2 regions of the Clostridium sp. OM05-6BH genome follow, and region 1 is predicted to be linked to the other one. Evidence: predicted binding sites of a transcription regulator. Region 1 holds the regulator's gene; the other holds the start of a gene.
What was found. Region 1 encodes HrcA, which represses chaperone genes, less so after heat shock. Its sites were predicted from a motif close to TGTTAGCACTCNNNNNNNNNGAGTGCTAACA; they were not measured.
Positions count from the first base shown of each region.

Region 2: the regulator HrcA is predicted to act here: its motif matches at 1,343-1,373, upstream of DXB73_RS07240 (Hsp20/alpha crystallin family protein).

Region 1 covers NZ_QULH01000002.1:163,974-167,399, forward strand. The annotation lists gene DXB73_RS03230 (flagellar hook-length control protein FliK) at 1-447, opposite strand, end outside; gene hrcA (heat-inducible transcriptional repressor HrcA) at 655-1,695, shown strand; gene grpE (nucleotide exchange factor GrpE) at 1,724-2,344, shown strand; gene dnaK (molecular chaperone DnaK) at 2,411-3,426, shown strand, end outside.
Region 2 covers NZ_QULH01000006.1:31,372-34,797, forward strand. The annotation lists gene DXB73_RS07235 (hypothetical protein) at 1-1,313, shown strand, start outside; gene DXB73_RS07240 (Hsp20/alpha crystallin family protein) at 1,487-1,918, shown strand; gene DXB73_RS07245 (DnaJ C-terminal domain-containing protein) at 1,967-2,974, shown strand; gene DXB73_RS07250 (ferritin-like domain-containing protein) at 3,081-3,426, shown strand, end outside.

The DNA.
Region 1 (3,426 bases):
CTGATTATGCTCTGAAGCGGGGAGTCCTGCTTCCTGCAGTGCCTTATTGATCAGCGTTAATTCATTTTCCGTATAACCGCTTACGGGAGATAGGATAACACCGGCCGGAGATAATCCATCCAGCTTAAAGGCAGCAGTTTGTCCGATTGATAATAAGGAACTGTCAGAAATCTGACCGCGTATCATTGTATTGTTTTCTAAGGTAAGGGTAATCTCGTTACCGGTAAGATCCGATATTTCGCCCTTGATCACATCGCCCAGCTGCAGACTGGTGGCAGCTTTTACAACGCCAAACTGTCCGGATTTTTGAACAGAGGGCGCAGAAGCATTCCCCGGAACATTGCCACGGCGAACTCCGTTACCGGTCATAGCAGAGGAAGACGTGTTTGTGCTGCGGGACTGCGAAGTATTATTCGTATTATAAGGATTAATGCGCGAGTGATCCATTTTTTTGTCCAACCTTTCTTATTTATTGTTCTCGTCTCTTATTATATCGGTATGAGCAAAGAATTTCTATAGAAAAACCTTTGTAGGTAATTTTTTTCGAAAAATACAGAAAAATACTTGACAATAATCATGTAGAGTGCTATCTTACCTATAGATGTTAGCACTCCACCATAAAGAGTGCTAACAAAACAGGAAGGAAGTGATACGGTGGAACTGGATGAGAGAAAACTTAAGATACTGCAGGCGATCATACGAACTTATTTAGATACCGGAGAGCCGGTTGGTTCGCGAACTATCTCCAAGGATACGGATCTTCACCTCAGTTCAGCGACCATTCGTAATGAAATGTCAGATCTGGAGGATATGGGTTATATTTTACAGCCACATACTTCTGCAGGACGGATTCCTTCTGACAAAGGATATCGACTTTATGTAGATACCATGCTGGAAGACAAGACGCACGAGGTGGCGGATCTTAAAGATGCTTTGGAAGAGAAGGCAGACAAGATGGATCTTTTGCTGAAGCAGGTTGCAAAGTTTTTGGCAACCAATACCAACTATGCGACAATGGTTTCAGGACCGCGTTACCAGAGTAAAAAAGTCAAGTTCATTCAGCTGACGGAAGTTGATGAGAACAGCTTGCTGGCAGTTATCGTACTCGATAACAATCATGTGAAGAATCAGATGATACGCATTAATGAGCCGCTTGATCCAGAACGCGTCGCCAAGTTAAATTTTGTGTTGAACACAGCACTTAATGGTTTGGACGTGACGGAAATGAATTTAGCACTGATCTCTCAGATCAAGGCGCAAATGAAGAGTGACAGTACTGTGATCGATTCTGTGCTGGAAGTGATCGGTAATGTGCTTACGAGTGAAGATGATCCGGAAGTGTATACGAGTGGTGCCACAAACATTTTGAAATATCCGGAATTGTCAGATAAGTCCAATGTAGAAGATCTGTTGGTTGCATTCGAAGAGAAGCAGGAGATCGGGCATTGGCTTGAAATTCCATCAACGAATACGAAGCCTTCCGAAGAAAGTCATGATATTCAAGTGTATATCGGTGATGAGACACAGGTGGCATCCATGAAAGACTGTTCTATGGTTACCGCAACCTACCGCATTCATGAAGGTGTGTATGGTAAGATCGGTATCGTAGGACCAAAGCGTATGAATTATGATAAGGTCGTTGGAACGCTGCAGTCGCTTATGGCGCAGCTTGATGACATATTTAAGGACCAATAAGCAGAGAGGTGATAACGAAGTGGCAGATATGAAAGATAAGAAAGAAGAGACGATCCATCAGGAAGAGGAAGCTGTAAAAGCAGAGGATGTAACAGAGACTGCAGAGACAGCAGAGAGTGCGGAAAGTACGGAAACATCGGAGGCTGAGCAGGCACAAGAGAGTGCCGGAGAAAAGAAATCTTTCTTCGATAAGAAAAAAGATAAAAAGACAGCAGCCCTGGAAGAAAAACTGGCAGATCTTGAAGACAAAAGAGTTCGCCAATTGGCAGAGTTTGAAAACTTCCGCAAGCGTTCCGAGAAAGAAAAGTCTCAGATGTTTGAAATGGGAGCAAAGAATGTTGTAGAAAAGATGCTTCCGGTAATCGACAACTTCGAGAGAGGTTTGTTAGCAGTTGCTGAGGAAGACAAGGAGAGTCCATTCGTACAGGGAATGGAACTGGTATATAAACAGATGCTCACTGCGTTTGATGCTCTTGGTGTAAAGCCGATCGATGCAGTTGGCAAAGAGTTTGATCCGAATCTTCACAACGCAGTTATGATGGTTGATGATGATGCGCTGGAGAGTGGCACGGTAGCCGAGGAAATGCAGAAAGGCTATATGTACAAAGACAGCGTTGTTCGTCATAGTATGGTAAAGGTAGTTAATTAAGGGAATATCCCTGAATTTTATGTTAAATGAGCAAGAATATGCATTGCATTTTAGGAGGTAATTACTATGAGTAAGATTATTGGTATTGACTTAGGAACAACAAATTCATGTGTTGCTGTTATGGAAGGTGGAAAACCGGTCGTAGTAGCCAATACAGAGGGTGCCAGAACAACACCGTCTGTAGTTGCTTTCACTAAAAATGGTGAGCGTTTGGTAGGTGAGCCTGCAAAACGTCAGGCAGTTACAAATGCTGACAAGACCATTTCTTCTATTAAGAGACATATGGGTACAGATTATCGCGTAACAATTGATGATAAGAAATATTCTCCACAGGAGATTTCCGCAATGATCCTGCAGAAGTTAAAGGCTGATGCTGAGGGCTATTTAGGTGAGAGCGTTTCCGAAGCTGTTATTACAGTTCCTGCATACTTTAACGATGCACAGCGTCAGGCGACCAAAGATGCCGGTAAGATCGCCGGTCTTGATGTAAAGCGTATCATCAACGAGCCGACAGCTGCTGCATTAGCATATGGTTTGGACAATGAGAAAGAGCAAAAGATCATGGTATACGATTTAGGTGGTGGTACATTTGATGTATCTATTATCGAGATCGGTGATGGTGTCATTGAAGTATTAGCAACATCCGGTGATAACCGTCTTGGTGGTGATGACTTTGATGAGAAGATCACACAGTACATGATCGAGACATTTAAGAAAGAAAACGGCGTTGACTTATCCAATGATAAGATGGCACTTCAGAGATTAAAAGAATCTGCAGAGAAGGCGAAGAAAGAACTTTCCTCTGCAACAACAACAAATATCAACCTTCCGTTCATCAGCATGAACGAGAATGGCCCACTTCATTTTGATATGAATTTAAGCCGTTCTAAGTTTGATGAGCTGACACATGATCTGGTAGAGAGAACAGCTACACCGGTACAGAATGCACTTAGAGATGCCGGAATCACGGCTTCTGAGCTTGGTCAGGTATTGTTAGTCGGTGGTTCTACCCGTATCCCGGCAGTTCAGGATAAGGTAAAACAGCTTACCGGACATGATCCAAGTAAGTCATTGAACCCGGA
Region 2 (3,426 bases), on a different contig from region 1:
CGGAGAATGATTCGGAAGAACAGCAGCATAGCAGACAAAGGGTATTGGAGGGTGCAGTTCGTGTCGGACTCGTTGTCTGCGTGAGTATGGCAGTGTTATTTTCCAGCAGCAATTTGGTAGCAAAGCATGTTGATGCGAAGAAGTTTAACCAGCAGTTTCCTGTTGTACACTGGGTCATGATGGGAATGAATGAAAAGAGCAAGGGCGGTTTTAATCGTAACGACCGGAGATACACCTCTTCGTTCCCGACCAAGGAACAAAAGCAGAAAGCAGATATCGCTCGCTTGAAACAACGTGTCAAAAAGATGGGTCCGGTTGGTCTTGCCAAGCATTTTGGCAATAAAATGATGCGTGTATGGGCAATGGGCGATGATGATGGAATAACGAATGCGCAGTATGCATATCAATATCCACCGTTCTTTCGTTATTTTGCAGGAAAGCAAAATGCATGGTTTATGATCTATATGCAGGCCTTTCGTATTGCGATGTTATTTTTGATGTTGTGCGCAATGTGCAGACAGTTTCTGCAGAGAGAAGCAGCACCGGGGGCAATGTATACGCTTACGTTTGCGGGTGCAGTTATGTTTTTTATGCTGTGGGAAGCCGGCAAGCGATACAATATATGCTTTACCGGAGTGTGCCTTTTACTCATGGCAGAAGGGGCTGATGGATTTACAAATACTGTTTTTAACAAAGGGGATGCGTGGCTTAAAGCACATTTCAACGGAATGCGGCTGCACGCTGCCAGATTGGTGGTGCTTGCGGTTGGTCTGTTCTGCTTTGCCGGAAGTTTTGCGGCGGCGAACCAGCTTAGTCATCCTAGAACATATGTAGAGATTCCGTATTTTAATTCCAAACGTGGAAAGGATGAAGAGCCGATTCGTTGGCGGTATCATAAGAATCCAAAAGTTTTGGAACAGACGATTGAACAAGGGCAGTTGGAATGGCGTAATCGTTGGAACCGTATTCGACTGTATTTCTGGAATCTTGCACCAAACGAATCGGGTGATGAGTATCGTATTCAAGTGCTTGCACTGGACGATAAAGAGGTTTTATATGATAAGACGATCGCACCAAATCAGGTGAAGCGGGAAGGCTATACGATTGCAATTGCAAAGAATAAGCTCAAACAGAGAGATTCGCAGATCGGTTATTTGATCCGTTTGACACACGTAGGTGCAAGCGACCGCCTGATACCGATGATATGCAGATTCCCATTGTTAGATCCTTATCCATACGGCGAATTAAAGGTGGATGGACAGTATAAAGATTGGGATCTATCGATGAAAATTTTTCGCAAGAAAAATGCATAACATAGAGAACACAGAATGTTCACAAAATTTATTAGCACTCACTATTGACGAGTGCTAATAATAGTGGTATAACATAATCAGAACAAGGAAAAGGAAATGCTTAGAAGAGTTTCTGAGTATTTCAGTAGTGACAGACTATATAGTCTGTACAGAGTTGGAAGGAGCGATGACTTATGTTAATGCCAAGTATTTTTAGTAGAGATTTTATGGATGACCTTTTTGATATGCCACAGAGAACTTACGCCAAGAGCTATTCAGCGAATGGATTAATGAAAACGGATATCAAGGAGTCCGAGGAAGGATTTACGGTAGAGATGGATCTGCCGGGCTTTTGCAGAGAAGATATCAGTGCAGAGCTGAAGGATGGTTATCTGACCGTTACAGCAACTGCTAAGAAAGCAGAGGAGAATACTTCGGACAAGAAAGAGAAGTATGTTCAGAAGGAACGTTTCCATGCAACTTGCAACCGCAGCTTTTATGTTGGTGACAATATGAAACAAGAAGATATTAAGGCGAAGTTTGAAAACGGTGTTTTGACATTACAGGTGCCAAAGAAGGAAGAGATTCCGGAGGAGCAGACCAAGAAGTTTATTACGATTGGTTGATCATCAATGCAAACTTCCCATACGAAAGGCTGCAGGGAGGTGGAGTGAATGAAGACGAAGCAGGATTATTATGACACCTTAGGGATATCAAAGGATGCGGATGATGCGTCGATCAAGCGAGCCTACCGTAAAATGGCCAAGAAATATCACCCGGATATGAATCAGGGTGATCCGAATGCTGAGCAAAAATTTAAGGAAGTTACGGAAGCTTACAATGTGTTAAGTGATAAGGAAAAGAAGAAACTTTACGATCAATTTGGTTCTGCAGCATTTGAGGAAGGTTTTGATCCGACCGGCGGCACGGAATTTCACTATTCCGGTGGCGATGCATCGGGGATGTATGGTGATATTTTTGATAATCTTTTTGGTGGCAAAGGCGGTTTTAGCGGACACTTTGGTTTTGGTGACGGTACATCGTGGCACAGTAGCGATGGAAAAACCTGGAATACAGGGGATGGTGGATCATGGCATGTGGGCGGCGATTATGGCAGATCGAGCTTTTTTGACACCTATGAAGATGCCGGTCGGAAATCAGGTCAGGATGCGAGGGCGCACATTTCGATCACTTTTGACGAAGCAGTGTATGGATGTGACAAGGTCATTACTTTGCAAGATGGAGAGCGCGGTCAGAGCAGAACGCTGCATGTGCACATACCGGCAGGTATTGACGATGGCAATCGCATTCGCTTAAAAGGTGAGGGACATCCGGGAGTTTATGGTGCACCCAAAGGTGACCTTTATCTGCAGGTATCTGTCGGCACTAAACCGGGTTTTGAGCGTAAGGGCTTGGATATTTATACGAAAGTCAATGTACCATATACGACAGCAGTACTTGGGGGCAATGCCCGCGTGCACACGCTATACGGAGATGTTGACTGTAAGATCCGGGAAGGAACGCAGAGCGGTACCAAGATACGACTAAAAGGAAAAGGTGTTGTATCCAAAAAGAATGCATCTGTGCATGGGGATCAGTATGTTGAAATCGGAATTGAAGTTCCGAAACATTTGTCGTCACAGGCAAGGCAGAAATTGCGCGAATATGCGGAGGCAAGCTAATCCTATAATGTAGCCCGATCATATCAACAAAGAGAATAATTCTTGATAAACTGTTCATAATAAAGATAGAAACTGTAGGTTATTGAGAGCAGAAACGAGGAGAATTATGATCTTAAAACAAAATGAAATTGATGTGATCACAGAATTGCAGACACAGGAAAAGAATTGTGTGGAAAAGTACCGCCGTTACAAAGAGCAGGCAAAAGATGAGGAATTGAAAAATCTGTTTGGTGAGATCGAGCAGCTCGAACAAAAACATTACGATACACTGGGGCAGGTACTGAATGGTGATGTGCCATGTTGTGACTGCAATGATTCCAGAGGAAAAGACTATGCGCCAACTGCAACGTATAGTACAGCCGGAGATAGTGAGGATAAGCAGGCGGATAATTTCTTGGTTACTGATTGTATCGGCACGGAAAAGATGGTTTCTTCGGAGTATAATACAAATG